DNA from 2 places in the Mesorhizobium sp. M1252 genome. Region 2 is predicted to be linked to the other one. Evidence: riboswitches for the same ligand, from Rfam matches in the RefSeq annotation. Region 2 holds a riboswitch; the other holds the start of a gene.
What was found. Region 2 has a riboswitch for thiamine pyrophosphate ahead of thiB (thiamine ABC transporter substrate binding subunit). Riboswitches for the same ligand answer to the same signal wherever they lie in the genome.
Positions count from the first base shown of each region.

Region 1: it holds a riboswitch for thiamine pyrophosphate, as region 2 does, so the genes downstream of both, NKH22_RS24950 (YkoF family thiamine/hydroxymethylpyrimidine-binding protein) here and thiB (thiamine ABC transporter substrate binding subunit) in region 2, are expected to answer to the same signal.

Region 1 is NZ_JAMYLX010000014.1:119,277-134,778, forward strand. Features, by position in the region: gene NKH22_RS24880 (acyltransferase family protein) at 1-1,566, shown strand, start outside; gene NKH22_RS24885 (HNH endonuclease) at 1,615-2,607, opposite strand; gene NKH22_RS24890 (DUF763 domain-containing protein) at 2,850-4,124, shown strand; gene NKH22_RS24895 (hypothetical protein) at 4,241-4,459, shown strand; gene NKH22_RS24900 (COG3904 family protein) at 4,453-5,037, shown strand; gene NKH22_RS24905 (NmrA family NAD(P)-binding protein) at 5,095-5,979, opposite strand; gene NKH22_RS24910 (hypothetical protein) at 6,183-6,491, shown strand; gene NKH22_RS24915 (DUF6456 domain-containing protein) at 6,558-7,157, opposite strand; gene NKH22_RS24920 (GcrA cell cycle regulator) at 7,485-8,177, opposite strand; gene NKH22_RS24925 (hypothetical protein) at 8,264-8,638, opposite strand; gene NKH22_RS24930 (LexA family transcriptional regulator) at 8,718-9,380, shown strand; gene NKH22_RS24935 (ABC transporter substrate-binding protein) at 9,553-10,560, opposite strand; gene NKH22_RS24940 (ABC transporter ATP-binding protein) at 10,557-11,339, opposite strand; gene NKH22_RS24945 (ABC transporter permease) at 11,336-12,178, opposite strand; gene NKH22_RS24950 (YkoF family thiamine/hydroxymethylpyrimidine-binding protein) at 12,434-13,042, opposite strand; TPP riboswitch at 13,033-13,145, opposite strand; partial or broken gene NKH22_RS24955 (GSU2403 family nucleotidyltransferase fold protein) at 13,356-13,745, shown strand; gene NKH22_RS24960 (hypothetical protein) at 13,981-14,232, shown strand; gene NKH22_RS24965 (DUF2934 domain-containing protein) at 14,389-14,628, opposite strand; gene NKH22_RS24970 (hypothetical protein) at 14,721-14,936, opposite strand; gene NKH22_RS24975 (DUF1236 domain-containing protein) at 15,035-15,364, opposite strand.
Region 2 is NZ_JAMYLX010000013.1:37,613-53,114, forward strand. Features, by position in the region: gene NKH22_RS23650 (helicase-related protein) at 1-1,904, shown strand, start outside; gene NKH22_RS23655 (RNA-binding S4 domain-containing protein) at 1,980-2,366, shown strand; gene fdxA (ferredoxin FdxA) at 2,620-2,958, shown strand; gene NKH22_RS23665 (CarD family transcriptional regulator) at 3,384-3,965, shown strand; gene NKH22_RS23670 (amino acid ABC transporter ATP-binding protein) at 4,157-4,924, opposite strand; gene NKH22_RS23675 (amino acid ABC transporter permease) at 4,921-5,601, opposite strand; gene NKH22_RS23680 (amino acid ABC transporter substrate-binding protein) at 5,739-6,512, opposite strand; gene NKH22_RS23685 (RNA polymerase factor sigma-32) at 6,910-7,767, shown strand; gene NKH22_RS23690 (M48 family metalloprotease) at 7,860-9,266, opposite strand; gene thiQ (thiamine ABC transporter ATP-binding protein) at 9,598-10,362, opposite strand; gene thiP (thiamine/thiamine pyrophosphate ABC transporter permease) at 10,359-11,957, opposite strand; gene thiB (thiamine ABC transporter substrate binding subunit) at 12,178-13,185, opposite strand; TPP riboswitch at 13,229-13,343, opposite strand; gene NKH22_RS23710 (thiamine diphosphokinase) at 13,506-14,165, shown strand; gene NKH22_RS23715 (ABC-F family ATP-binding cassette domain-containing protein) at 14,167-15,502, shown strand, end outside.

The sequences.
Region 1 (15,502 bases), on a different contig from region 2:
GCCAGCAACCCGTTTGTCCATTTCTGGTCGCTGTCGGTGGAGGAGCAGTTCTATGTCGCCTGGCCGGCGCTGCTTGTGCTCGCGGCATGGCTGCGCCCCGGCAAGCGCGGCGCGATCCTGGTGATCGGCATTGCCGGCCTCGTCTCGTTCGCCGTCTGCGCGTGGCTCACCACGGTCTCGCAGCCCTGGGCCTTCTATTTCTCGCCGCTACGCGCCTGGGAGTTCGCCGCCGGCGGGCTGGCCAGCATGGTGCCGCAACAAGTCTGGCAAAACCGCCCGCGGCTCGCCACGCCGCTGGCGTGGCTCGGCCTGGCGCTGATTGCCAGCGCCTATCTTTCCTTCAGCGACGAAACGCCCTTCCCGGGTTTCCTCGCCCTGGTGCCGGTGGCCGGCACCGTGCTGTTGCTGCTGGCAGGAGCGGCGCACGCGCAGCAGGAGAGCGCCAAGAAAAGCCCCATCAAGGCACTGGCGCTGGCGCCGCTGCAATGGGTCGGCAAACTCTCCTACTCGCTCTATCTCTGGCACTGGCCGGTGATCGTGTATGCCACGATGCTGACGCCGGAACTTTCGCCGCTGCAGCGGCTCGGCTGCTTTGCGCTGACGCTGGCGCTGTCGGGGTTCACCTATCATGTCATCGAAAACCCGATCCGCCGCAATGGCTGGCTGATGGCCAGTGCGGCGCGGGCGCTGGTGCCGGCCGTCCTCCTGACCGGTACCGGCGTCGTCGCCGCTTATGCCAATGCCAGGCTCGCCGTCCACGATCTCGATCCTGCGCAGCGCAGCATTGCCGCCAGCGCCGCGCAGCCTTCCACGGCGCGCGCGGCCGGCTGTATTCTCTCCTTCGAGACAGTGCCGCCGAAGGCCTGCGTGTTCGGCAACAAGGACGCCGGGCGCTCGATTGCGCTTTTCGGCGATTCGCATGCCGACCACTGGTCGACGCCGCTGATCGAGGCGGCGGCCAAGAACAACTATCGCCTCGTCACCTATCTCAAATCGTCCTGCCGTGCCTCGCGGGTGACGACCTGGAACTGGCGGCTGAAGCGCGACTACACCGAATGCGACCAGTGGCGGGAGCAATCGGTCAAGGACATTATCGCGTTGCACCCGCACATGGTGGTGATCTCGGAATTTTCGATCGGCAATGTGATGAAGGAATCGCCCGAGGAACTGAAGCACGCCGATTGGAACGAGGAGTGGAAGACCGGCCTGCGCTGGACGCTGGCGGCATTCAGCGGGGCCGGGATCAAGGTCGCGGTAATCCGGGACGTTCCCTACAATGGAAGCTATGCCGACAAATGCGTGGCGCGGGCGCTGTGGCGCGGGCAGGTGCCTGAAGTCTGCGACACGCCGAGGGACGCGGCGGCGAACGACGACATCGCCGCGGCCGAGCGCGACGTCGTGCGCAGCGTGCCCGGCGCCACCTATGTCGACCTGACCAGCCAGTTCTGCGACGCCCAAACCTGCCACGTGTTCATCAACGGCCAACTCGCCTTCCGCGACCGGCACCACCTGGCGACGCCATTTGCTGAATCACTGGAGCCGCTCTTGGAGAAGGCGGTGTTTTAGGGGCGGCGAGGTAGGGGGACCTGACGGCTGACGCTCAGTTGATGCGAGCTATGCCACAAACACATCCTCTCGATGGTGAGCGAGGTAAGCCTGCTGCGGCGGGGTGAAGGTGCTAGTGCGCCAGACGGCGGGGGCTTCGGCAAAGCCGAAACTCTGCATCACCAATTGCTCGAATCCGAGCCGCCGCAAATCAGTCTTGTCGACGCGCTGGGATATGAGGACCTGCCCGCTATCTTCAAAACTGATGAAGCCACGGTCAAAGAGGTGGTCGGCATCAGGCGTGAGGAGCAGCCCGTTCATGCCGTCCAAGCGCTCCTGCGCGGAAGCGCATAGGCGCCAAGGTTTGATGTGGCTTGCAATCAGCAACGAGGGATTGGTGACCCCTGTGAGTCGGCACGAGCGCTCCATGGCTTCGACATTGGAACGAAATTTACCTTGGCCGCGACGAGCTTGAATGACGCTCGTCTTTACAGTGTCCTCGAGTTGGAGGTCGTCTCGGATACGGCGCTCAACGACGTCCTCTAAAATTTCATTGACGACTTCGAAAGTGAGACTGTTTGCGCCACCACGCCTCAAAGCTTCGCGGTCGAAAGCTGTACCCGCGACAATTGTGTGAAACACCTCTTGCGATACGCTCGCGAGATAGGCGTTTTGACGGCCTGATCCGGAGTTTGGGTCGATGGGCGAGTATCGGGCAGGCAGAAGCGGACCCAATTCGCCAATTATGTCCGACGGGCGCACCGTCGGCAGGAGCGGCGCCCAATACACCGGGAGAAGCCAACCTTCCTCGTTCCAATTGGCTCCAGTGTTCTTGAACTCCGGTGGTTTCGGTGCTGTGAATGCAAACTCCGCTACCCGACCAATATAGCGCACGGCTTGACCGAAAAAAGACAACACGAGGTCACCAGGTGTCGCCCGACGCATATTTTTGTAGAACTCGCTGCGTGCCCCATTCTTCTGAGTTTTGGGCGACCAGAGATATTGCCCGTCGATCTCTTGGCGGGCGGTCTGACTGTGATTTACCCACCAGAATTGCGACATCGTTTTTGATTTTAATAGTTGCCGTCGGGGGTAAGCTCTATTCGAGACCTGTCTCGCCTACAAGCAGGGAGCCGACCTTATTGCCAGGTGCGACAGGCGGCGTAACTGCATCTTTCGGCGAGACGCCAAGAAGAGCGTAGGGCGACGATAGTCGCCGCCCCCACCCCGCTTGCAAATCGCCCCCCAAATGCCATCTAGATCACAGGCGCACCGCCGGTGCGCCTTAGCCACGGAGCATTCACTTGACGCAGCGAAGCGGCAGTGCGGACTTGCCGCTGCATGGCGGGCGGGTTCCGAAATGGCTGGGTGACCGCATGACGCGGCTGGGCGCGGTGCTGTGCGAGGCGATCATCCATCATTATGGCCGCGACGAGCTGTTGCGGCGGCTGGCGCATCCGTTCTGGTTCCAGTCTTTCGGCGCCGTCATGGGCATGGACTGGCACTCCTCGGGCATCACCACTTCGGTCGTCGGCGCGCTGAAGCGCGGGCTCAATCCGATGTCGCGCGAGCTCGGCATCCATGTCTGCGGCGGGCGCGGCGCGCATTCACGCAAGACGCCGCAGGAGCTGGCGGCGATCGGCGAGCGCGTCGGCATCGATGGCGCGGCCCTTGCGACCGCCAGCCGCCTGGTCGCCAAGGTCGACAGTGCCGCCGTGCAGGACGGTTTCGACCTCTATCTGCACGGCTTCATCGTCACCGACGACAGCCGCTGGGTGGTGGTGCAGCAAGGCATGAACGGCGACAGCAGGCAGGCGCGCCGCTACCACTGGCTGTCGGAAGGGCTGACCAGTTTCGTCGACCAGCCGCATGCGGCGATCGAGGGCGAGCGGCAGGGCGAGATCGTCAACCTGACCGATCATCGCGCCGAGCCATCGCGGACCGGACAGCTCGACCTGTTGAAGACCATGAGCCCGGAGCGGATCCTTGACGAGCTAGCGGTGCTGGAGCCGCCGTCGAAAGCAGCGCCTGCGAAATCATCCGCGCAGCCGATGCTGCCCAATCTGGTGATGCCGGCGCATCACGACGTGCGCGAGAGCGACATCGTCATGCACCGGCTGCACGGCAACATCTCGGCGGCCATCGAAAGCGGGCCGGCCAATTTTCCCGAACTGCTGCTGGTGCCCGGCGTCGGCGCGCGCACAGTGCGGGCGCTGGCCATGGTGGCGGAAGTGGTGCATGGCGCGCCTTGCCGGTTCTCCGACCCGGCGCGCTTTTCGCTTGCCCATGGCGGCAAGGACCGCCATCCCTTCCCGGTGCCGCTGAAAGTCTATGACGAGACGATCGCGGTGCTGAAATCGGCCGTCGGCAAGGCCAAGCTCGGCCGCGAGGAAGAGCTTGGCGCGCTGAAGCGCCTGGATGGCGAGGCGCGCCGGCTGGAGCGCTACGTCACCGGGCCGAGCCTTAAGGAGATCGTCGCCGGCGAGTTCGACCAGTCGCATCTGCTGGGAGGGCGCAGTGTGTTCGGGTGGGAGAAGGCGGCGGAAAGCGACGACGGTTCAGACAGGGGCCGCCAGTAGCGGCCTGTCCATCATGCAGAGATAGTGCGCGGCCCATAGAAACACGTGCTCGGCTGTTTTGATAATGCTTGCAAAGACCCATTTCTCAAGTGATGCTCTGCCAGGCGAGGCTCGGCATGAAGACATTCGCATGGACGTTGGTTTTCGTGCTGCTGGCGATTGGCGGCGCGATCGCCCAAACGACGCCTGAGCCTGCCATACTGGCATATACACCGCCGATGCACTTCGTCGTTGTACGCAACAGCACGCCAGGATGCGAGCCGACATGCCCGGAATGGATTTCGGCGGAAGGTCACATCGTGGCCGGCACGCCAGCTTTGCTGAAGGCTTGCTGAAAAAACTCGGCCCCCGCAAATTGCCTTTGGCGTTGAATTCCCCGGGCGGCGAGACCGATGCGGCGATGGCGCTTGGCCATATGATCCGCGCCAGCGGGCTCGACACGATGGTTGGCAAGACGGAGTTCTCCGAATGCGCGCCAGACACAAAAGCCTGCGGGCCGGGCGACCTCCGCTTCGGCGTCGCCAACCCCGTCGGCGCAGTCTGTTCGTCAGCTTGTACGATGGTTCTTGCGGGCGGCGTACGGCGCCTGGCAGACAGCCGCGCCTTTGTCGGCATTCACCGGATCATGCTGCCGACCGCCAAGAAAATCCACGGCAAGAAGACCATCGTCCTCGTTCCGATACCCAAATGGTATGAACGCAAGGTCGACAGCTATTTCACCGAGATGAAAGCAGGTTCGTGGATCGTATCGGCCATGCAAAAAACACCCGACGACAGCATACGATACCTCATGACATACGAACTTTTGGACCTGAATCTGATAACCGAAACCGGTCACGGCGACACGCGCACCTCCATCGATATCTGCAAGACCACGCCGCCGGCGGGCAACTGCCGAACGGTCAGGCAATAGGAATAGCGGGCCACGTAGGTCGTCGAAGCGCCTGTTTCTCAACAGCAACCCTTCACTTTACGCGGCACCCTTCAACAGGTCTTCCGGCCGGCCCTCGACCAGCGCCGCAATATAGCTTTCCAGGCTGGTCGTGCCGCGCTCCGGGTTTTCCGGCTGCATCGGCTTGTCCAGCGTGGCCCCGGTCATGCGGGCATAGGACTCGGCCGCCGTTTTGGAGAAGCCGAGTTTTTCGTAGGTTTCTGTCCAGCGCTCGCGCGGCACCGTGACCACGCGCACGTTTTTGCGCAACGCCGCACTGAAGGCTGCGGCGACATCGGCGGCTGAGTAGCGCCGAGGGCCCTCGATATAGTGCGTGCCGGTCTTGTCCGCCGGCTCCAGCAGACGTCTCGCCGCGGCCTCGCCGAGATCCTGCGGCGCCACCATCGGCAGCTCGAAATCCGCCGGGAAGAAGGAGGTGATGACGCCGTCGCGCCGCGCCGTCTCCAGGGCCTGATCCCAGTTGCTCATGTAATAGGCGGCGCGGTTGATGCTTGCCGGAATGGCTTGGGCCTTCAGCTTCTGCTCGAGGCCGTAAAGGACGGTGAGATCGCCGACACCCTCGCCGGCCTGCGCGCCGTAGGTCGATTCCGCCACCAGCTTTTCGAGGCCGGAGCCCTCCAGCGCCGCCGCAATGGCGCCAACCGTCTTGCGCTCCTCGGCGTCGGTGTCGGTCGATGGATCGGCCGGCGGGTTGAGCAGAAACGCCCGCTTGCCGCGCCGCAAGACTTCACGCAGCGCCTCGACATCGAGCACATCGGCAACCGCGGCCTCCGCGCCCTGTTCAACCAACCATGCGGCCTTCGACTCGTCGCGCGTCACCACCGTGACATCCTCGCCCTGCCGCAACAGCGCCATTGCCGCCGCCGAGCCGACATGGCCGGTACCTCCAAGAATGACATGCATGGTCTCGTCCTTCCCTTGCTGATTCATGCCGGATTAATGGCTGGGGCGGCGAAGGGTTCAAAAATCGGGGGACGATGCTGACAGGAGGTGACGCTGACTTTCCTCGCAATGCACGGCGCAGGGGTCGTTCGCATCTTGCAAAATTATGGAACGAGGTCGTGCCCAGCGAGTTATATTAGCGCAACCTTGAATAGGAGGCAGCTATGAGAAAGCTCCTGCTTGCTTCGGCTATCGCTATCACTGCGGCGGCGGCGATGATCGCCCCGGCGAATGCCGGCGGGCGCGTCGTGATCGGCATCGGCAACGGCTACTATGACGATGACTACAATGACAGCTATGGCGACTATTACGATCGCTACGCTCCTCGCCCCTACTACCAGTATGATGCCTACGATAACGGCTTCAGGTACCACAGGTATCACAGGCACCATCGCCATTGCCGCATAGAGTTGGTCAAGCATTGGCGCCATCATCACAGGATCGTCGAGGAAATTCGCGTTTGCGAACGGTGATCCGATAGGGTGAAACCGGTTCGGCCGGCATCTGCCGGCCGGCCACTTCCTGCGTGGCTGCCGGCCTTATCGCGGCTTCCGCATCAGTATCATCCCGTAATCCACGGCCAAAAGGTCGAGCCCGACCTTCAACAGCTTCACCACCACATCTCGTCCCTCGCCGGTGCGTTCGGCGAGCGCCTTCACCGACTGGCCTTCGAGACAGATCTGGCGGACCACTTCCGCCACTTCCCAGTGGGCCAGGGCGGCGACGGCGTGAGCATGAGCGCGGCCGGCGTTGAGCACGCGGTCGGGGATGCCGCCATTGATGCGGCCGCCGTCAATGCGCTCTTCCCACGGCATCGGCCGCAGCCCGTCACGCGAGGCGCGCTCGAAATCGTCGCGAAACCGCTGGCCGGCCTCACGCTGCTGGCGGGTCAGTGAGGTGATGCCGACCAGCGGATCGACATTGCGCACCCGCACGATGCCGCCGGTCGCGGTGTAGCCGTCATTGGAGACCTCGTAGACGCGCCGCGCCTCTTCGGTGCCGACGCTCAGCCGCTTGCGGCCGAAGCGATCGTCCTTCAGCGCGAAATCATGGCCGATCTCGCCGCGGATGCGCACCTGCTCGGCTTCGCCCGCAGGCAATTTCGGCGGTTTGGCTTTCTGCGCGGTTTTTTTGCTCATCGGGGGATCCTTGTGGGATTGGGTTGTTGAGCCGGAAGGTTGGCGTTCCTTCGCGCCCCCCTCTTCCCTGCCGGGCATCTCCCCCACGAGGGGGGAGATTGGCAGTGTCGGCGGCTGCGCCTCTGCAACGTTGGCAATTGGCGAAATCGGCGGCGATATCCGATCGCCCCCCTCGTGGGGGTTGAGGAGTGGTCCGCGAAGCGGACGGAAAGCCAATTGCTTGGCTTTCCGAGCGACGAACGTCCGGCAGGACAGAGGGGGGCGCTGTCCCGCCGGCTTTCGATCATTGGTGGGGTCGTCCGAAGGCGAGGAACGGAGCCCAGCCGCTCACACCACCTCCGCCACAGGCCGGTGGAAGCGCGCCTGGTGGTATTCGCAGTAGCTTTTCAGCGCCCTTGTGCGCAGGCCGCAGCACAGCATCTCCAATCCCGGCCGGCTGCCGGGAGGGTCTTTGTCGGGGTCTTCCTCCAGCGTCAGGTCGAGCGGCGCGCGGCAGCGGTCGAACAGGCAGTCGATGAAGCGCATGGCGGCGACATGCGGCTGACGCCCGAGCGAGGCAGGGAGCGGCGCCGGCACATTGAAGCGGTAGATTTCGCCGTCCACCACCAGCCGTCCTTCGCCCGGGATCGAGGGCGCCGGACGGGCTGGCAACAGAGGCCTGGCCGATGGCTGACGGCTCGGTTTGGCGGCCGGTTTGACCGGCGCGGCCTGCTTCGAAACTCCTACTTCCCTTACGAGCTTGCTTGGCTGCGCCGGCGGATTCCTCTTGGCGGTATTCTCGTTTGCCGCAGTCTTCCCCGTCGCATTCTTCCTCGGTCGGCCGCCGGACCTGCCGCCTCTGGGGTTGGCGAAGCCGATGGTCTTCAACGCGCTGTTGCGGTGGACGATGCCGATGATGGCATTGCGCGAGACCGGACTGCCGCGCAGCGCCGTGAAGCGGACGGCGATCCCTGTGGCCGACAGGCCATCCCTCAGCCAGACGGCGATCTCCTGCAATTCGGTGTCGGTATAGGCAGTCATGTCGGTATCCATTGATTGCGCGCGCAAAGGCCGAGCGCCGGCCCCGAGGGCCCACGGGAAAAAATCAGAGCGGATGGTCGGTGCGGTCAGCCGATACTGGCGGCCGGCAGCGAGCCGGCGAGATGCCGCAAGGCGGCTTCGGCGGCCGCTTTGGTGAGGGCGGAAACCGCCCTGCCCGTCAGCCGGTCGAACAGGATGACGGTGCCATCTTCCGTGCGGATGCAGGAAATACCCTGCCCGCCGGAGACAGCCCTTGGCGCACCGGCGGCGCCATGGGCTGAAGAGGTGGCCGGAGCCGGGAGAGGAGCGGCTCCGGCCGTTCCGGTCGATCGGGGGGACGACGGTTCGACCGGATCCGGGGCAAGAGCCCCGGTTTGCGTCCGGACCGGGGAGGAGGACAGCCCGGACGATGGGAGAAAGCTGACGATGTCTGCGGAAACGCTTGCGGTTTGTTCGATCATGCGCTAAGCGTACGATATGTACGAAACGTACGCAAGCGAAATCGTACATATTGGACGATAAATTTCAGGCATTTGTACGATGCAGGAACCGAGGCACAGATTGCAGCAGGCGCGGGCGGAGGCGGGTTATGCCTCGCCGAGCGACGCGGCGCGGGCATTGCGCGACATCAACAAGAACACGCTGATCAGTCACGAGAATGGTAACCGGCCGCTGTCGCGCAAGGCGGCGGAGAAATACGGCCGCCTGTTCGGCGTCGATCCCGGCTGGCTCTTGTTCAACGGTGACGGCGGCAGCCTTGCGGGGGGCCATTTCGGCTTTGACGAGTCGGGCCGGCAGATCCCGATGCCGTCGCTGGCCACCGTCGATGTGCCCATCGTCTCATGGATCAGCGCCGGCGAACTCGGCAGCCAGGACATGGTGGTCAATCTCAGCGACTATCCGACCATCCCCACCACCGATCTGGAGCAGGGCCAATGGATTGCTCTGCGCGTCGACGGCCCGTCGATGAACAAGATCTCGCCACCGGATTCGATCATCTTCGTCAACCTCAGGGACAAGCGGCTGGTGACCAATGGCTGCTACGTCATTTCGGACGAATCCGGCCAGGCCACCTACAAGCGTTACCGCCCCAACGAGAACCCGCCCTTCCAGCCGGCCTCCTACATGGACATCCCGCCGCCGGCGCTGGAAGGCGCCATCACCATCATCGGCCGGGTGAAGCGCTCGATGATCGATATGTGAGGGAGAAGGCGGTGAGGCGCAATCTCCCCCCTCGAAGGGGAGATGGCCGGCAGGCCAGAGGGGGTCGCCGCGCGTAAGGCGCTGACGTCCTCTGTCCGCGATAGGAAGTCGCGTCAGGACGTACCGACCCCCTCTGTCGCCTTCGGCGACATCTCCCCCTCGAGGGGGGAGATTACGCGCCCAAAAACTCGTTCGTAAAATACCCCCCGAAATCCGGCTTCTCCTTCAGAACCTTGCCATCGCCATCGAGCAATATGCCGGCCCTGAAGAGGTAGGTTCCGATCGCCTCGATCTTGGCCCTGGCGATGGTGCCGATGACGCCGTCCTGGCTGCGCAAGAAGTGCCCGTCGACGAGCATCTTCAGCGAAGCGTGGATCAGCGCCGGGTCGGTCAGCGCGTCCTTGTTGGACGCGATCAGCAGGTCGCCAGCCTCCTGCGGGTGATCGCAGGCAAACTGGTAGCCGCGCCGCGTTGCTTCGACGAAGGCCGATGCGGCCTTCGGGTTTGCCTGGAGATATGCATTGCTGGAGGCGATCAAGGTGGTGTGCTCGTCGGGCACGCCGTAGTCGGCGTAGCGGAAGCCGCGCTGCCTGACGCCTTTCAGCTCCGCATCGACGCCTTCCCAGGTCGAGACCTCCAGCGTGAAGTCGACCGAGCCGTTGGCCAGCGCCTCATAGGCCGAGGTGCCTAATGTCACCGTCTCGAAAACGCCCTTGCCGCCATCGTGGCGGATGATGGTCGAGATCAGCGTGTTTTCCCAGGCGCTGCCGAAGCCGCCATAGGTCAGACCGTCGAGATTCCTGGGACTCTTGATCTCGCCGCGATCCGCGTTGAAGACCAACCGGCCGGTCTCCTGCTGGACCACGGCGTAGACCGCCTTGAGATCGGCGCCGGCAGCCCGCTGGGTAAACAGGCCGACGCCGGCAATGCCGAAATCGGCGATGCGGTTGGCGACCAGCGTGCCGGCGCCAGTATCGCCATAGGGCAGGATCTCAACATCGAGCCCAGCCTCGCCGTAAAACCCTTTGTCGCGGGCAACGAACAGGCCGACATGGTTGGTGTTGACCGTCCAGTCGAGCGCGACGGTGATTTTTTGCGCAGCCGCATGAGCGCGCGAGGCCAGCGGCAATCCGGCGGCCAGCGTCAGCAGCAAAGCCTGCCGGCGTGTGAATTCGGTCATGAAAAACTCCTTTGAGCGGTCTGCGGAAACAAGCCTCGGTCAGTCCTGGGATTGAGCAGCGTGTCGAGGATGTCGGCTTCGAGCGCGGCGGCCTGGCGCGCGGCATCGCTGCCGGTGGTGCGCGGGCGCGGCAGCGGCACGGCAATCTCGCCGATGATGCGGGCCGGCCGCGCCGACATCAGATAGATTCGATCCGAGAGGTAGACGGCTTCGCGCACGTCATGGGTGATCAGCAGCGCCGTCCAGCGGTGGCGCTGCCACATGCCTTCCAGCCAGCGTTGCATACCCGCGCGGGTCAGTGCATCCAGCGCGCCAAAGGGCTCGTCGAGCAGCAGCATGTCGCACTGCTGCACCACGGTGCGCAAAAGGGCGGCGCGCTGGCGCATGCCGCCGGAAAGTTCCGCCGGCCAGGCGCGCTCGAAGCCGGCAAGGCCGAACTCGGCAAACAACGGCGCGACGCGTTCGCGCGCCGCCTTGCGGCCAAGACCCTGCACTTCCAGCCCCATCGTCACATTGTCGATGACGCGTCGCCACGGCATCAGCGCGTCGCGCTGCGGCATGAAGGCGAAGGGGCTGCCCTGCAATGGCGCGCCGTCGAAGCGCATGTCGCCCTCGCCCTTCAGAGCGCCGGTCAGCAACTGGAACAGCGTCGACTTGCCGGCGCCGGAAGGGCCGAGGATGGAGACGAACTCGCCGGCCGCGACGTGCAGCGAAATGCCGGCGAGCACCTCAAGCGCGCCGAAGTTCTTCCTGATGTCCCGGAGTTCGAGCCGCGTCATTGACGGTTCTCTTCTGCAGCTTCAACCTTGCCGTCGCGGCTTTCGCTCCCTGCATTCTCCCAAGGCATGGCGAAGCGCTGGACGAGCACGGCAATGCCGAACAGGATCAGCGTGAGCGCGGCGCTGACGGCGACGGCAGCGAGCACCAGATCGGGCCGAAAGTTGTTCTTGGCATTGAGCATGTAGATGCCCAGCCCCTTCGCCGCCCCCGCATATTCGGCGAAGATCGCGCCGACCACGGCGTAGGTGACGGAGATGCGCAGCCCGGCGAAGAAATAGGGCAGCGCCGAAGGCAGGCGCGCCAGCCAGAAGATACGCCAGCGCCCTGCCCCCATGGCGGCGAGCATCTGCGAAATCTCCTTGCTGGTCGCAGCAAAACCTTCGACCAGCGCGACCATCATCGGGAAGAAGGTGACGAGCGCCACAAGCAGGATTTTTGGCATCAGCCCGAAGCCGAACCACAGCACGATGAGCGGCGCAATCGCGACCAGCGGCAAGGTCTGGCTGACAATCAGCAGCGGAAACAGCGCGCGGCGCAGCGGGGCCAAGAAATCGACCAGCGCCGAAAGCACGAAGGCAGCGACCAACGAGCAGGCGAAGCCGGCTGATGTGGCGCGGATGGTGGGCAGCGTGTTGTCGGCAAGGGCAGCGCGATGCTCCCAGGCCTGCTGCAGCACGCGCGACGGCGCCGGCAGCATGGTGGGCGCAGCGCCACCATAGCGGGCGTAGAGCTCCCACGCCGCGAGGAGCAGGGCGGAGGCGCAGGCGGCGGGGATGGTCTTGGCGATGGCTGCGGCTAATCTCCCCCCTCGAGGGGGAGATGTCGCCGAAGGCGACAGAGGGGGTCGTCTCGCATAGAGCGCCCACGCCTTGCCGATGCGAAAAGGACGTCGGCGCTCCACGCGCTGGGACCCCCTCTGGCCTGCCGGCCATCTCCTGCTCGAGGGGGGAGATTCGTGGGCATCGCGGTCTTCGCCAATCGCCAATGGCTCCCCTCCTCTTTGTGCTGAGGGGTCAGAGGCATCTCCTCCACGCAATGGGTCAGATAAACCAGCCACGGCAACATCCTCGAGGAACGACGCTTGAGCCGCGGCTCAGACCCCGCTCGGGCTGTTCGCCGAAATCGTGATGTCGAGGGTGACGTGGCCGGCGCCGGGGCCGAAGCGGCAGAAGGCCTCGTTGAGCGTGGCAAACACCGCACCGGCATCGCCGCGCAGTTTGGTGCAGAAGTTCTTTGAGCGTTCAAAGACGCCGGACTGCTTCAGGAAATCGATGCAGCCATAGATCTCGTCCATATGGTCGCCTGTGCCCATCACATAGAGCGAGAACTGCGCCGCCACCGGCTGGCCGGTCGACGGCGTGGCCTGGACAGCGCGGATCGCGGCGATCTTGCGCTCGTCCAGCGGAATGGCGGGGCCGCCGGTCTCGTCGGAGCGGCAGATCGGATCGTCGGGCTCGCCCGGACAGCCGCGCGAGACCGCCGCCGAAAGCACGCAGTGCTTGCCGCTTTTGGCCGCCGCGACGAACAGGTCGCGCATGGCGGGAAACAGCACCTGGGGCGGCCCGACCATAAGGGTCGAGATGTCATCGGTTTCGATCCGCAGCCGGTCGCGCCAGGGATCGAGCGCGCCGAGCGCGCCGAGGATGACGCCGACGAAATCGTCGGTCATGGGATAAAGGGAAATCTGTGCGCCTGAAAACATCGCCCGCCTCGCTCCGCTGGTATTATCCAGATCAGCTTTAGGGTCCGAAGGCTTGCCGCCCTCATCTCAGCCCCGACGATACGGAGCACCCCTGTGGATGGGCGGGTTAAAGCACCGTTCGCGGCATTGGGGAAGCCGTTTGTTGAGGCACTGCGGGAAAGTGTTTTGGGCCAGACGTGCCGGGCGCCCGGGCGTTAACAGACGACTCGTCAGTTCGTTGCGTTATAACGTTTCCACGAACTTCTTATAACTGCGTTGAAATTCAAGCTGATAAACGTAATTATAAGAAAACGGCAGAGACTCCGCGCAGCCCTTACGGTTTCTGGATTTCCTTATCCGCGACCCCATCCGGACTGTGCTCCTGCATCGCTCGGGCTTGCCTGTGCTGGTCCCCTCGCCCCAGCGCTACGCCATCCACAAGCTGATCGTCGCCTCGCGACGCGGGCCGAGCGCTGGCGCCAAGCGGGAGAAGGATCTCCATCAAGCGCGCCTGCTGACCCAAGCGCTCGAAGCCACGCGTCGCCAGGACGACCTTGCCTTCGCCTTCATGGAAGCGTGGGACAAGGGCGAAAACTGGCGCGAGACGATCCGGGGCGGCTTGAACCTGTTCGACGCCGCCACGAGGGAAAACAGTCACACCATCCTGGGGAAATCCCTCCGCGAAATTGGTGCGACTCCTGAAGGATTCACGATGCGGGATTAGCTGAAGCGACCGCTGCTATATTCATTTCCATCGTCCCAACCGTACGAAATTGGCTTGACGCTTATTCGTACATAAAGTACGATATCTTTTTTCGCAGAGAGGAATGTCCTTGAGCACAGCGAACCATGTTGCCTTCGCCGATCTCTCTCGTCCTTTGCCGTCACCCCCGTCGTTGCCGCCGCCTTTGTTGCCCTTGTCATTCGATCAGTGCGAACGCCTCGCCGGGGCCTGGCGAATGGCCAGCCAAGACATCGCCGACGACATCCGCTTCATCCGCCAATATCTGAAAGTCGTTGCCGAGAAGGACGAGAGGCTGTCGACCGGCACCCTTGTTCACAGCCGCGCCTATGTCGAGGCCTGCGCCGGCTGGCTGCCACAGACCGTGACGCGCTATCTGCGCCACCTGCGCCAGATCACCGAATGCGAACTGGCCATGACAGCTGCCGGCATTCGCTTTGCGCTGTCGAGTTATGCCTGGGAGGCATGAGGGCGCCTGTCGCCAAACACAAGGAATTGCGCTGCCCGTCGCAGGCGCAATTCGTCAGGTTGAGAGGCTCGGGCGCGCCTGAACGGCGGGCGCCAAGGATGGCCCCGGCCAGCGAATTCCGGCCTTGCTTTATTTCGACTGGCCTTATTTCTGGCCTTATTTCGATTTGGCTTTGCCGGACTTTGCGGCGGCAGGCTTCGCCGCCTTTGGCTTGGCGGCTGCCTTGGCGGGCTTGGCGTCAGCTTTCTTCGCCGCCTTTTTGGGCTTGGCGACCGCGCCATCGACTTCAGCCGTGGCCTGCTCCCAGTGTTCCTGATGCGCGCCTTCAGGCCGGCCGGCCTTTTCCCAGATCTCGTGCGCGCGCTGGCGAATGCGGTCCTGTTTGTCGTCCGTCACTTAAGCCTCCGTGGTTGGGTCCGGTCGGTTGGTCCAGATTCCACGAAAACATTAGCCGAAAATTCGACCGGCGTCTTGAGTGACGAGACATCTCAGCGCGGGTCGGAAATCACCGCAACGCCGAGCAGCGCCGCTTTCTTGACGATCAGCCCGGCGAGGTCGGCATCCGAACGATCGGTGCCGGTGCGCTCCCGCAGGAGCGCGATCGCTTCCTTCATCGATAACGGCGCCGTGTTGCGCTCGGCCAGCAACTTGTCGCAACACGCCGCAACATTGGCGGAGTTCGGGGTCTCGACATGCGGCAACATGGCAATTCTCCTTTCATCATGTTCGTCATTCGGCCCTGCCGCCCTTTTGGGAAGAACGACAGGGCCGTATCACCGATGAATGGTTAGGTTGTCGAGCGTTACTCGACCACCTCGACAATCCTGCGCGTGCTGGGGTCGACCAACACGGTATGGTTGTCGACGACGGCGTATCTGTACTGAACGTCGGGAACCTCCTGCAGCTCGACAGTGTCAGGCAAGGCAGTGCCGACATTCAATTCGACGCCGAGCAGATTGACCGAGGCAAGCGGATGTTTCTTTACGTATTGGTGCACGACCGTGCGCTGTTCCGGGGTGATGATCACCTGCTGCTGTGCCGGCTGCGTGACGATGACCTCGTCGGCGGCGGCAATGCCGATACCAGCGATCATGGCGAGCCCGGCGACGGCGGGAATAAGGATGGTTTTCATCTTCGTCTCCTGTCGTTGTTGGCGAGCTCCGCCGTGTTCCCGCATGAGGCGAAAACAGCGCAGATCGAGGTGGCGGGCTCCTGGAGGCAAACGCAGCCGGTACGGTCTTGTTCCGCAAGCGGAGACTAAATTGATCGG
Region 2 (15,502 bases):
GCGCCTGCGCCAATGGCGACCTTGCGCTCGGCTCCGACGGCACGCTGCGCTGGATCGGCGCGCCGATCGGCACGCTGGTTGCCGGCGAGGACGCGCTGAAGCCGCGCCTGGTGCTTTTGGCCGACGAGCAGTTGACCGGCCCCGCCCGAGACAAGGTCGCCGCGCGCGCCGAGCGTTTCGTCAATTTCCAGATCGAATCCTTGCTGAAGCCGCTGGTCGACTTGAAGAATGCCGAGCAGATCGCCGGCATCGGCCGTGGCATCGCCTTCCAGCTCGTCGAGCATTTCGGCCTCATCAACCGCCGCGACATCGCCGAGGAAATGAAGTCGCTCGACCAGGAGGGTCGCGCCGCCTTGCGCCGGCTCGGTGTGCGCTTCGGCGCCTACCACGTCTTCGTGCCGGCGCTGATCAAGCCGGCGCCCGCCGGACTGATTACGCTGTTGTGGGCGCTGAAGAACGACGGCAAGGACAAGCCGGGCTTTGGCGACGTGGTGCACGCACTGGCTTCCGGCCGCACCTCGGTGGTCATCGATCCTGCTTTCGACAAGAGCTTCTACAAGCTTGCCGGCTACCGCAATCTCGGCCGCCGCGCCGTGCGCATCGACATTCTGGAACGGCTGGCCGACCTGATCCGGCCTGCGACCAACTGGAAGCCCGGTCTGGGACAGCGCCCGGACGGCGCCTATGACGGCCAGTCCTTCATGGTGACGCCGCCGATGATGTCCATCCTCGGCGCCACCGCCGACGACATGGAAGAGATCCTGAAAGGTCTCGGCTATCGCGCCGAGCCGAAGCCGCCGGCAGAGGTCAAGGCGCGGCTGGAAGCACAGGACAACGCGGCGCGGGAAGCGGCTGCCGCCAAGCTGGCTGCGGACGCGGCTGCAAAAGCTGAACAGGCCAAGGCGGCGGAAGCCGCTGCAAGTGAAGCCGTCGCTGAAGCGCCGGCCGTTGGATCGGAGCCGGATGCGGTTGCCGCCGCTGAGCCTGCGGCTGAGCAGCCCGTCGCCGAAGCCGCAGCGGAGGCTGTTGCTGCGGACGCTCAGCCGGGCGCACCTCCCGAGGGTTCGGAGCCAACTGCGGCCGTTGAAGCCACCGCCGAAGCTCCAGCCATCGCGGAAGCAACGGCAGAGCCCGTCGCGGAAGAACAGGTCGAAGCTCCCATAGAAATCGCGGAAGAAGCTCCGGCTGTTGCGGAAGCTGACGACACCGTCCCCGAAAGCGCCGACGCCACCGTCGCCGAAAACGCCGACGCCCTTACCTCCCCCTCGATGGGGGAGGTCGCGGCGCGAAGCGACGCGGGTGGGGGTGACAGCGTTAACGAAGCAGGTGCAGACACACCAGACACTTCAGGCGCAACCGCCGACGCCGGCGCTGCCCCCACCCCGGCGCTGCGCGCCGACCCTCCCCACGAGGGGGAGGGTGGAAGCGCTGAGCCTGTCCCCGAGGCCGAAGCGCCAAAGCCCATCTTGTTGTGGCGGCAGGGCCGTTTCGAGCAGCGCCCGCGCCATCGGCAAGGCCGGGACAATCGCCCGCGTAACGGCCAGGCTAGCCGCGCCGATGCGCCGGCCGACGCTGCCGGCGGACAGCCGGCACCGGGCGAACGGCCGGCCTATCAGGGCCGGCGCGACCAGCGCGACGGTGCCGCCAAGCCACGCTTCGACCGTTCGAAGTTCAAGCCCAAGCCGCAGGCCGAGGGCGAACAGCGCCGCGACGGCAAGCCGCAAGGCGAGCGTCCGCGCGAGGGCCGGCCTGACTGGAAAGGCGGCAGGCCGGAAGGCAAAGGCGGACCGCAAGGCGCCAAGCCGGCTTTCCAGGTCAAGCCACGCGAGGAACGCCCGGCGCGCTTCGATCCGGACTCGCCCTTCGCCAAGCTCGCCGCCTTGCGCGACCAGCTGAAGAAGTAGGCTCTGAGCATGATCCCGAAAAGTGGAACCGGTTTTCGGACAAGATCATGCTCCAACAAGAGATAACTCGCTGCGATGGTTGCTGAAGGTCGTCAGCGCGTCGACAAGTGGCTGTTCTTTTCGCGCGCGATAAAATCGCGCTCGCTGGCGGCCAAGCTGGTTGTCGCCGGACGCGTCCGCATCAACAGCGACAAAGCAGCGCAGGCCTCCGATCTGGTCAAGCCTGGCGACGTTTTGACCATTACGCACGAGCGCCGCATTTTCATTTGGAAGGTGCTTGGCACCGGCGTGCGGCGCGGTCCGGCCGAGGAAGCGCGCACGCTCTACGAGGACATGTCCCCGCCGCCGGCGCCGAAAGGCGAGGCTGTTGCCGATGCCATTCCGGCGCTGCGCGACGCCGGCAGCGGCCGGCCGACCAAGAAAGAGCGCAGGCAAACCGACCGGCTGTTCGGCGAAGACTGAAGCCTTGGCCGTCTGCGCCATGCCGGCGGTCTGGAATTTCATTCCGGACACGCGGGCCCCGCCGGCAATGGCTGCCCTTGCAAGCGGCAGGCAAAGGCGTTACCTCACCAAAAAACCCGCCGCATCGGCCCGAAAATCGGAAATCGATTTTTCGGAAGGCACGATGCGCAGATTCAAAGTGTCAGAGCGTACTTTGTGCGTCCAATTGGACGCACGTCGCTCTAGCAAGAACGGGACGTCCCGGAGCCGACCAATGACCTATGTCGTGACCGACAACTGCATCAAATGCAAGTACATGGACTGCATCGAGGTCTGTCCGGTCGACTGCTTCTACGAGGGCGAGAACATGCTTGTCATACATCCCGACGAGTGCATCGACTGCGGCGTCTGCGAACCGGAATGCCCGGCCGATGCAATCAAGCCCGACACCGAGCCGGGCCTCGACAAATGGCTGCAGGTCAACACCGAATACGCCGAGAAATGGCCCAACATCACCGCCAAGAAGGAGCCTCCGGCAGATGCCAAGAGCTTCGACGGCGAAGCCGGCAAGTTCGAGAAATATTTCTCCGCCGAGCCCGGCGAAGGCGACTGAGCACATGACGCTGAAATCGGAATCGATTCGGAAAGGGTGATGCGCAAAGCAAAAAAGTGCGGCCTATTGGATCGTCATAACGCTGCGTAACGTGCCTCATACATTAACTGCCTTGACAGGCGGCGATGTCGCTCGACCTTCGCGTTTGCAGCAAAACCTTGATTCTTCCGACTTTTTGTGCTACACCACTTGAAACATGCCGGTGACACAACGTCGATTTATGGCGCAAGCGCCCCAAATCACTGAAAGGTGAAATCCCCAATCGGACCAGAGCGATCTGGGCCAGGCAGTCGCTATGTATGCGGTTTGCCGGTCCCGGCTTTTTCCGATGGGTTCATCTGTTGTGCGGCTAACGATCGGTGTCCCCGGTCGCATGCGTTCGGACCGGCAGGCCGCCGGTGCCACAACAAGGAGTTCAGGGCGTAATGGCAACGATCACCCCGCAGAAGAAGTCCACCTCGGCACGCCACGGTTTCAAGACCGGCGAGTACATCGTCTATCCGGCACACGGCGTCGGCCAGATCGTCTCGATCGACGAGCAGGAAGTTGCGGGCCACAAGCTGGAACTGTTCGTCATCGACTTCCAGAAGGACAAGATGCGCCTGAAGGTTCCGGTCGCCAAGGCGACCTCCATCGGCATGCGCAAGCTGTCGGAAGAGGATTATGTCGAGCGCGCGCTGAAGGTCGTGCAGGGCCGCGCCCGCGTCAAGCGCACCATGTGGTCGCGCCGTGCGCAGGAATATGATGCCAAGATCAATTCGGGCGACCTGATCTCGATCTCGGAAGTCGTGCGCGACCTCTACCGTGCCGACAACCAGCCGGAACAGTCCTATTCCGAACGTCAGCTCTATGAGGCGGCACTCGACCGCATGGCCCGCGAGATCGCGGCAGTCAACCGCATGTCGGAAACCGAAGCCGTGCGCCTGATCGAGGTCAACCTCAATAAGGGCCCGAAGCGCGGCGCCAAAGCCGACAATGAGGAAGCCGAGCAGGAAGAAGCTGCCTGATCGCTTTCACCGTCGAATTCATGAAAACCCGGCCTTGTGCCGGGTTTTTGTTTTTACCCTCCCCTTGTGGGGTTCCAAGGACGGGCGAGACCCGTGGCTCGCCCAGGCAGGTCGCTGCGAAGATGGGAGACGGCACCAGACCCCGACCCGGACCTTCCGTCCGACCTCCCCACAAGAGGGAGGTAGAAGGCTCAGCCGCCGGCTTCCTTCTCCGCCTCCTGCTTCAGCGTCGCAATAAAACGCTTGGTCCGTTCCCGCTCCGGATTGCTGAACACCACGGTGGACGGCCCCTTCTCGACGATGACGCCGGCGTCGAGGAACACCACCTCCTGCGCGATCTTGGAGGCAAGGCGAAGGTCGTGCGTGGCCATCACCATGGTGGTGCCTTCGCTGGCCAGTTTTCCGAGCACGTCGACCACTTCCTGCGCCAGTTCCGGATCGAGCGCCGAGGTCGGCTCGTCGCAGAGCAGAACCTTGGGCGACGGCGCCAGGGCGCGGGCGATGGCCACACGCTGCTGCTGGCCGCCCGACAGCGTTGCCGGCCAATCATCCGCCTTGTGCGCCATGCCGACCTTCTCGAGCAGCGCCAGTGCCCGCTCGCGCGCCTTTGCCGTCGGCCATTTCAGCACCGTCACCAGGCCTTCCATGACGTTCTCGATCGCGGTGCGATGCGGGAACAGCTGGAAATTCTGGAACACCATGCCGGTCTGCAGCCGCAGGCGCTGGATGTCTCGGCTGGGGATCTTGACGCCGGGACGGAATTCCAGCGTCTCGTCGCCGATGCGCACCATGCCCGAAGTCGGGATCTCCAACAGGTTGATGCAGCGCAGCAGTGTGCTCTTGCCGCCGCCGGAGGGGCCGACGAGCGCGGTGACGCTGCCTTCGGCAATGGTGACCGTCACACCCTTCAGCACCAGATTGTCGCCGAAGCGCTTTTCGATGTCGGTGAGGCCGATCATGAGCGCGCCTCCAGGAAGCCGCCATAGCGGTTGAGCCGCTCCTCCAGCCGCGTCTGCAAGGCCGAAAGCACCGAGCTCATCGCCAGATAAAGGATCGCCGCCTCGACATAGAGGATCAGCGGTTCATAGGTGGTGGCGACGATGCGCTGCGCCGCCTGGAACATCTCCGGCACGGTGATGGCGGCGGCCAGCGACGTATCCTTGACCAGCGAGATGAAGGTGTTGGACAGCGGCGGCACGGCGACGCGGCCGGCTTGCGGCAGGATGGTGCGCCGCATCGCCTGGCTCCAGGTCATGCCGATCGAATAGGCCGCCTCCCACTGGCCCTTCGGCACCGAGCCGATCACGGCGCGGATAATTTCCGAACTGTAGGCGCCTATGTTGAGGGTGAAGCCAATCAGCGCCGCCGGAAAAGCGTCCAGCAATATGCCGACGGAAGGCAGGCCGTAAAAGATCAGGAACAGCTGCACCAGAAGCGGCGTGCCGCGAAAGATCCAGACATAGAAGCGGACCACGGCAACCAGAGGCTTGGGACCGAACAGCCGCACCAGGGCGACAACCAGGCCGACGAACAGGCCGAGTGCGAACGATAGCAATGTCAGCGGTACGGTGAAGATCAACGCCGCCCACAGCAGTGTCGGCAACGAGTCCAGCATCAGGTGTAGCCAGTGCGGCACGAACGGCTCCTCCCTCACAGACCGCCGCGGTGACGGCAGTGCGATTGTGTGCTTCTCATATCATGCGAATAACGGCGAGCCGTCAAAGACGGCCCGCCGCTATTTGTCATTGCCGGCAAACCGCCGGGAGATGGTCTTTACTGCGAGACATCCTGGCCGAAATAGGTATCGGCGATCTTCTTGTAGGTGCCGTCGGCCTTGATGTCGGCCAGCGCCTTGTTGATCGCCGCGACCAGCTCCGGATCACCCTTGCGCACGATGACGCCGGAATAGTCGGCGTTCTCTTCCTGCGCGGCGATCTTCACATTGGCGTCCGGCTTGTGCTTCTTGAAGTCGAGGAAAGACAGGCTGTCATTGATGGTGGCGTCGGCGCGGCCGGTGAGCAGCAGCTGGATCGACTGGTCGAAGCCGTCGGTGCCGACAAGTTCGGCGCCGTTGGTCTCGGCGAGCTTGCCGAAATTCGATGTCAACGACTGTGCCGACTTCTTGCCCTTGAGGTCGGCGAAGGTCTTGATGTCGGTATTGTCGCCGCGCACGATCAGCACGGCCTTGGAGGCGATGTAAGGATCGGAGAAATCGTACTTGGCCTTGCGCGCGTCGGTGATGCCGACCTCGTTGATCACGGCGTCGTAGCGGTTGGCGTCGAGGCCGGCGATCAGCCCGTCCCATTTGCCTTCGAGGAACTCGACCTTGACGCCGAGCTTGTCGCCGATCGCCTTGGCGATCTCGACATCGAAGCCGACCAGCGCGCCGGAAGCATCATGATAGGTGAAGGGTGCATAGGTGCCTTCGGTGCCGACCTTGAGGGTGCCGGCCTGCTTGATCTGGTCAAGATTGGCGCCGGCATGGCCTGATGTAACAGCCAGAACCTGCAGCGTTCCGGCGACGATGAGCGAATTGAGCCATTTCATTTCTATGTGATCCCGTCCTTGGCCGGTGTCCGGCGCTTGTGAGAGCCGGAAACTGACAGATACAGCGCAGCAAAATAAGGAACCAGATTTCAAAAAAACGGCGATCCAGAAATCAGATTCTCAAAGCAGCTCCGATCGGTGCCAATAGTCCCGATCTGCGGTGTCGATGCGCCCTGTCGGACCGCACAAAACAACCGCCCTCGGCGGCGGAACCAATCCCCGGTATGGCACGTTCATGGCTTGTTGTAGGGCGCCGCGTTTCCATTTCAAGAACCCTTGGCTGCGCTAGGCCCGAAGCAATTCCAGGAAAGTGGGAAAGCGGTTTCCTTCGGAATTGCGTCAAACAGAGATAACGGCCGCCAGGCCGTCCGAAAATGTCCGGGAGCAGGAGCGCGGCATGATCGAAGACACGGCAGGACGGACCATGGTCCGCACGGCAATGAAAGCCCCCTACCTCGAGCGCGATGAGGAACATGTTCTCGCCTTGCGCTGGAAGGAAGACCAGGATCAGCAGGCGCTGCATCAGATCACCGTCGCCCATATGCGGCTGGTCATCTCCATGGCTTCGAAATTCCGACATTACGGCCTGCCGCTCGGCGATCTGGTCCAGGAGGGCCATGTCGGGCTGCTGGAAGCAGCCGCGCGTTTCGAGCCGGAGCGCGAGGTGCGCTTCTCGACCTATGCGACATGGTGGATCCGCGCTTCGATGCAGGACTATATCCTGCGCAACTGGTCGATCGTTCGCGGCGGCACCTCTTCGGCGCAAAAGGCGCTGTTCTTCAACCTGCGGCGCCTGCGCGCCCGTCTTGCCAATGGCGCCGAGCCGATCTCCAACGCCACGCTCTACCGCGAAGTCTCGGTAGCCCTAGGCGTCTCCGAGGCCGATGTCGCGAAGATGGATTCCAGGCTTTCAGCACCTGACTCTTCGCTCAACGCACCGCTCGCCGACGAAGCTGGCACCACCGAGCGGATGGACTTCCTGATTTCGGACGATCCATTGCCTGACGAGGTCGCCGGCGACACCATCGACGTCGAACGGCGCCTGATGTGGCTGAAGACGGCGCTCCGCGCGCTCAATGCCCGCGAACTCAGGATCATCGAGGAGCGCCGGCTGAGCGACGAAGGTGCGACGCTTGAGGCGCTTGGCGAGACGCTCGGCATTTCCAAGGAGCGTGTCCGGCAGATCGAGGCCCGCGCCATGGAAAAGCTCAAGCTCGCGCTGGTGAAGCAGAATCCGGAGTTCATGGCGGCCTGAGATTGCCAGGAACGGGGTACCCCGAGTTATCTCAGAAAAGTTATCTCAGAAAAAAGCACTACGAAGGCTGGGGTTTCTGACGAAGACCGGCGCTATCTGTCCGTGACGATCTTGACCTTGTCGCCGGCCGAAACCGAGGCGCCCGGCGACATCGCGTTGAGCACGCGGAACAGATCGAGCTTGCGGTCGACGCCGACCATCTGCGCCGAAAGTGTGCCCATCGTCTGCCCGGCCTGTACCGTGACGACGCGGATATGCAGCGGCTTCAGTGCCGCCTTCTCGGCGGGGCTGAGCACGCGGAACGAACCGCTGACCGAGCGTGCCACCGGATCGAGTGTCGTGCTGGCCGAGGGGGCCGCTGTCAAAAGCCGGTAGACCTGACCGCCGGCGCGGATCACCGCAATGTCGAACTGCCAGCCATCGGCGCCGGCGTGCGCGGTCGCCGCCTGGTTGCCGTCGATCGTCTCCTGGCGCACACTGGTCTCGTCGAGACCGGCCACCCAGCCGCTTCTGATGTAGTCGGTCAGCGCACGATCCTTGTCGATCGACACACCGTCGAAGCGGATCGCCATGTCGCCGGGACCGGTCGCCGTCACCGCCGCCGCCGAATTGTCGATGATGAAGCCGTCGGGCACCGTGAACGAAACGCCGAGGCCCGGATGCAGGAAGGTCTGGCCGCGCACATAGCCCTCTTCCGGCGTGTCGCCATAGAGCAGGCCGTCTATCCCGGCCAGGAAGGAATCGCGGTCGCGGGTGCCGATGCCCGGCGCGCCGAACTGGCGGGCGTGGCGCTGCGCCAGATCAATTCGCTGCGGCGTGTTGGGGTGCGTGGCCAGGAAGTCGAGGCTGGCGTCGGTGGCGCCGCTGATCGAGCGGAAATCGGTGTAGGCCGACATCGACTGCAGGAAACGCCCGGCGGCATAGGGATCGTAACCCGCCTCGCCGATCGACTTGATGCCGATGGCGTCTGCCTCCAGCTCCTGGTTGCGCGAGAACTGCGCCAGCCTCAGCTTGCCGCGGATCAATGCCTGCTTGGCGGTCGGGCTGTCGCCCAGCACATCGGAGACCACCTTGGTCGCCAGGCCTTCCTCGGCCTCGAGCTGCTGTCGCTGCAGACCGTGATTGGCGGTGACGTGGCCCATCTCATGCGCGATGACGGCGGCGAGTTCGGCCGAATCATTGGCCAGCGCCAGCAGGCCGCGGGTGACGTAGAGATAGCCGCCCGGCAGCGCGAAAGCGTTGACGTTTGGCGAATTGAGGATGGTGATGCGATAGGTCTGGGTCGGATTGGCCGACACCACGGTCAGGCTGCCGACAACCTTGGCCACCATGCGCTCGAGCTTGGGATCGGAATATTCGCCGCCATAGGTGGCAAGGATGCGCGGATGCTGTGCCTTCGCCAGTTCGGCAAGCTTGCTGTTGGCGGCGACATTGTCGACCGTGATCGGCTTGTCGGAAGGCTGGAAGCCGGATTCCTGCACTTCGGGAGGCGTGAACATCTGGCAGCTGGCCAGCGCCACGGCAAGGCCGGCCAGCGCGAGGAAGCGCACCAGCGGTCTGCGTTTCAAAGTGTCAGTGCCGGTCGGCAGCACGGCGTTCCTTCAGCTCTCGGCGCATGATTTGGACCGGGGTCCGCGCCAGCGAAAAATCGGTTTTCGTTGGCAATCCTGCACACATCAAAAAACCTACAGCGTTTACGCATCCGGCCGGATGCGGCGCTGTAGGGGGCAAATCACGGCTCGTGCCGGACCAGTACTAAGCGGACCTAGCCACATCAGCTGGACCATGGCAAGCAAGCGCCACATCACCTGTAGCCGGTTTGGTCGTAAATTATGTCCGCTTCCGGGCAATATCGCGTGATCCGCCCGAACTTGCGCCGATATAGCGCCGAAACGCTTCAGGGCCAGTGCCGTCGAAAAAATCGGCGGCAGGTCCCGTCGCGGCAACCCTGCCATTGTCCAGAAAAACCATCTGCTCGCCGATACGGCGAGCGTCTTCCGGCTGATGCGTGACGAACAGCACCGTCATCGCCCGCTCGGCATGAACGCCGGCCACCAGGTCGAGCATGTCGTCGCGCAGTGCTGGCCCGAGCGAAGCGAACGGCTCGTCGAGCAGCAGCACCGGCCGGTCGCGCACCAGAACGCGGGCGAGCGCCACGCGCTGCCTTTCGCCGCCGGAGAGTTCGCGCGGCAGGCGCATTTCCTTGCCGGCCAGGCCGACGCGGTCAAGCGCCTCGGCGATTGCGGCGCGATCGGCGTCGGTCAGGTTGAGCGATGGCGAGCGGCCGAGCCCGACATTCTTCTCCACCGAGAGATGAGCAAACAGATTGTTTTCCTGGAATACCATCGACACCGGCCGCGCCGAAGGCGGCTTGGCGCCGACATCGGCGGCGCCGATCAGCACGCGACCGGACTCCGGCGTCTCGAAACCAGCCACCAGATTGAGCAAGGTCGATTTGCCCGAACCACTTGCCCCCATGATGGCGGTGATCTTAGATGTATGGAATTCGACATCGAACAGGAATGACGTTTCGCCATAGCTGAACGAGACCTTGTCCAGCCGGACAGTCGTGCCTTTCTCCACAGCGGACGTCACGATCTCTCTCCCCGTCCCAGCCAGTCTGCCGCGACCACCAATGCAAGGCAGACCGCCCCGAGCAGCAAAGCCAGCCCGGCAGCATCGGCCGTGCGATAGCTGCCCATGCGCGCCAGCAGGAGATAGGGCAAGGTCTGCACCGAATCGCTGCCGAACAGCGCGATGACGCCGAGATCGCCGAGCGACAGCGCCATGGCGAAGGCAAAGCCGGTGGCCAGCGGCCGCCGGAGCGATGGCCAGTCGACCAGAAGCAGCCGGTTCCAGCCCGCAATGCCGAGCTGCGCGCACAGCTTTTCGTGGCGCTCGCTCGCCGCATCATAGGCCGGGCGCATCGCGCGGATGGCAAAGGGCATCGCCATCACCGCATTGACGGTGACGACCATGACCGGCGCGATGGCAAAGACATCGCTGACCGTGCGCAGCAGGAGAAACCAGCCGGCGCCGATGACAATGGGCGGCACGACGAGGACGAAGCCGGCGCCGGTGTCGGTGGCATGTTCGAGCAATGAACGGGCACTGGACCGGCGGCGCAGCGACAGTGCCCGCCGAGCCATGATCAGCGACAGCGACAGCGCCACCGAAAGTAGCGCCGCCGAGAGGGCGAGACCGGCGCTGGTCAGGGTCGCCTGACGCACGGCACTCTCGCCCGCCAGCCGGCCGAGATCGGCGTCGAGGCCGGACGCGACGGTGGCCGCCATTGGTCCGGCGACGAACAGCAAGGCGAGCACGATCAGGACGGCGTTGAACGCTGTTTCTGCTTTGCCGGCCAAGTGATAGCGGCGCGGCGCGACAGGCAAATTGGCGTCGCCGGTCACATTGGCGCCGAGCCGCGTCAGCGCCAGCATGACGGCAAAAGTCAGCGCGATCTGCAGCACCGTCAGCGTCACCGCCCGCGCCGGATCGAAGTCGAAACGCAGTGCCTGATAGATGGCGACTTCCAGCGTCGTCGCCGCCGGCCCGCCGCCGAGGATCAGGACGATGGTGAAGGAGGTGATGCAAAGCATGAAGACAAGCCCCGCGACGCCCGGCAGCGCGGCGCGCAGCACCGGCCACTCGATCAGCCGGAAGGCTGGCCTCGCCCCCATGCCGAGCTGGCTCGCCAGCCGCCATTGATCGGCCGGCACCGTGCCCAGCGCTTCGAGGAACAGCCGGGTGGCCAGCGGCAGGTTGAAGAAGACGTGGGCGACGAGGATGCCCGGCAGCCCATAGATGTCGGGCCAGCTCTGGCCACCGATCGCGGCGAAATAACCGGCGCGGCCATAGAGCGCCAGTATGCCCAGCGCTGCGACAATCGCCGGCAAGGCAAGGGGCACAGTAAACAGCTGCAGGATGAAGCCGCGTCCGAAGAAGCGCGGATGCCGCGACAGCGCGCGGGCGACGAACAGCGCCGGTACGACGGAAAGCAGCATCGAGAGCGCAGCCTGCCAGAGCGTGAAGCGGACAACGCGCAGGAGATAGAGGTCAAAGGCGGACGCGGCGCCGGAAAGGTCGTGCGCGCCTTCGCGGATAAGGCCGGCGAAGGCGCCACCGATCAGCAGCGCGATTGCCGCAAGCGCGACAATGCCGGCCGTGATGCGGGGGTCAGAGCGTTGCACTCTTTACCGGGCGTCGCGTTCCTTCGCGCCCCCCTCTGTCCTGCCGGACATCTCCCCCACAAGGGGGGAGATCAGCTATTTCCGCGCCCCGCTTATTCCTGCAACCTTGGCGACTGGCGAAATCGCCGACGATAGCCAATCTCCCCCCTCGTGGGGGAGATGTCCGGCAGGACAGAGGGGGGTGCCGTAGGGCACTCATCTTTCGATCATACAGCCAAAGCTACTTGCTCATCACCGCCAGCCATTCATCCACCCAGGCCTTGCGATTTGCCGCGACCTCTTCCGGGCTGAACAGCAAGGTCTTCGCCGGCTTGACCAGCCTATCAAAAGCCGGATTGAGCGGCTTGTCGGTTTTCCCGGCCGGGAACATCCAGTTGGTCTCCGGAATGACATCCTGGAATTTCGGCCCGGTCATGAAGGCCAGGAACTTCGCCGCCAGCGGGCTCTTCGCGCCCGTGGTGGTGATGCCGGCGACCTCGACCTGCAGATACTCGCCCTCCTCGAACGACGCCGCCTGGAAGCGCCCGGTGTTCTCGGCCACCATGTGGTAGGCCGGCGACGTCGTATAGGAAAGCACCATCGGCGCCTCGCCCTTGGTGAACAGGCCATAGGCCTCGCTCCAGCCAGGCGTCACCGTCAGCACTTTGCCCTTGAGTTTCGCCCAGGCTTCCGGCGCCTTGTCGCCATAGACCGACTTGATCCACAGCAGCAGGCCGAGGCCCGGCGTCGACGTCCTCGGATCCTGGATGACGATCTTGTCGGCGGCATCGCCCTCGACCAGTTCCTTCAGGCTCTTCGGCGGGCTCTTCAGCTTTTCGGTGTCGTAGACGACGGCGAAATAACCATAATCATAGGGCACGAAAGTGTCGTCGCTCCAGCCGCCCGGCACGTTGTTTTCAGCCACCGCGCCATGTCGGACAAACAGGCCGGAAGCCTTGGCTTCCGCGGTGAGGTTGGTGTCGAGGCCAAGCACGATATCTGCTTTGGTCGAGGCACCTTCGAGCTTGACGCGGTTGAGCAGCGCGACGCCGTCGGCGACCGAGACGAAGTCGACGCTGCAGCCGCACTCGGCCTCGAATTCCTTCTTCACCTGGGGGCCTGGACCCCAGTCGGCAGTGAAACTCTCATAGGTATAGATCGTGAGTTTTTCCTGCGCGCACGCAGGGCTTGCCAGTAGCGAAACAGCAAGCCCCAGCGCTGGGACAAGACGGGACAAAAAAATGCGCATCGGCGCCTCCTTCATTCGTGTTGAAAGGAATTGAGGCGTCGGGCTGTCCGAAGCGTCTAATCCCTCCGCCGGTACAAACCGGATCAGGTTCAGCGGGTTGGCGAGACTGCCTCTCAGCCGGTCCGCGAAGATCGCGTCCGGCACCCCGTTAGAGCGTTTCGACACATAGGCCCGGCCAAGGTGCCACGCAAGCGGAAGTTTGCCCGAGCATGATCCCGGAAAGTGGAATCCGTTTCCGGAAAAAGATCATGCTCCAACAAAGAGTGACGGTGCCGCTCGGCCTTCCGTTTCGTCGGCGGGGCTGGTAAGGGCCAGCGGATATGAGCACATTCACCATCTTGCTTGGCGGCGATCTCGTCCGCACGCCGCGGCTCGACCGCCAGGTCGCGGGCACGCGCGTCATCGCCGCCGACGCCGGCATCGGTCATGCCCGCCTGATCGGCCTGATGCCGGAGCTGTGGGTCGGCGATTTCGATTCTGTGCCGGCGGACCTGACTGCCGATCTCGCCGCCGTGCCGCGGGAGGTGTTTCCTCCCGAAAAGGACAAGACCGATGGCGAACTGGCGATCGCGGCGGCATTGGAACGCGGCGCCACCAGCCTGGTGCTGGCCGGCGCTTTCGGCGGCAAGCGCGCCGACCACGCCTTCCTGCATCTGGCGCTCAGCCTTCAACTGGCAGAGACAGGCACAAAAGTGCTGTTGACCAGCGGAGCGCAGGAAGGCGCCCCTTTGCTGCCCGGCAAGGCCGGCTTCGACTATGCCGACGGAACGCTGTTTTCGGTGCTCGGCTTTTCCGATCTTTCGGGCCTCACCGTGTCCGGCGCGAAGTGGCCGCTCGACCATGTCGAGGTCGTGTTCGGCTCGTCGCTGACCATCTCGAACGAGGTCAAGTCCAACAAGACCGGGGGCGGCCTCGAAATTGAGCTCGGCCATGGCCGCGCGCTGCTGCTCGCCCACCCCTACCCCTTGCCTGAAAGCTGACATGGCCCCGCCCCTTCTCAACCTCGACGGCATAAGACTGACCTTTGGCGGCACGCCGCTGCTCGATGGCGCCGAACTGACGGCGTCCGCCGGTGACAAGATCGCGCTCGTCGGCCGCAACGGCTCCGGCAAGTCGACGCTCCTGAAGATTGCCGCCGGTCTGATCGAGCCGCAAGACGGCGAGGTCTTCCGCCAGCCTTCGGCAACGGTGCGCTATCTCCCGCAAATGCCCGACATGGACGGCTTTGCCAATGTGCGTGCCTATGTCGAGGCCGGGCTTGGGCCTGCCGACGATCCCTACCGCGCCACATATCTGATGGAGCATCTCGGCCTCGCCGGCACGGAGAACCCCAACGATCTCTCCGGTGGCGAGGCGCGCCGCGCAGCAATTGCCCGCGTCATGGCGCCCGAACCCGATATTCTGCTGCTTGACGAGCCGACCAACCATCTCGATTTGTCGGTCATCGAATGGCTGGAAGAGGAGCTCGTCCGGACGTCTTCGGCGCTGATCGTCATCTCGCACGACCGACGCTTCCTCGAACGCGTCTCGCGCGCCACCGTCTGGCTCGACCGTGGCCAGACCCGCCGCCTCGACAAGGGCTTTGGCCATTTCGAGGAATGGCGCGACCTTGTGCTGGAAGAGGAAGAGCGCGAACAGCACAAGCTCGGCCGCCAGATCGTGCGCGAGGAGCATTGGCTGCGCTATGGCGTGACGGCTCGCCGCAAACGCAACATGCGCCGCCTGGGCGAACTGCAGACCATGCGCCAGCGTTTTCGCGGCCATCGCGACGCCGAGGGCTCGGCGACCATGGTGGCCAGCGACGCCGCCGAATCCGGCAAGCTGGTGATCGAGGCCAAGAAGATCGAGAAGAGTTTTGGCGACCTGACCGTGGTCAAGGGCTTCTCGACCCGCATTCAGCGCGGCGATCGCGTCGGCCTTGTCGGGCCGAACGGCGCCGGCAAGACGACGCTGTTGAAGATGCTTACCGGCGAGATGAAGCCCGATGCCGGCTCGGTGCGGCTCGGCACCAATCTGGAAATCGCCACGCTCGACCAGAAGCGCGAGGCGGTCGATCCGGCCGAGACCCTGGCGCAGTATCTCACGGACGGGCGCGGCGAAAACCTCGTCATCAATGGCGAGCAGCGCCATGTCGTGTCCTACATGAAGGATTTCCTGTTCAAGCCGGAACAGGCGCGCACCCCGGTGCGCGAGCTGTCCGGCGGCGAACGGGCGCGGCTGCTCCTGGCGCGTGTTCTGGCGCGGCCGGCCAACCTTCTGGTGCTCGACGAGCCGACCAACGATCTCGACATGGAGACGCTGGAACTGTTGCAGGAAC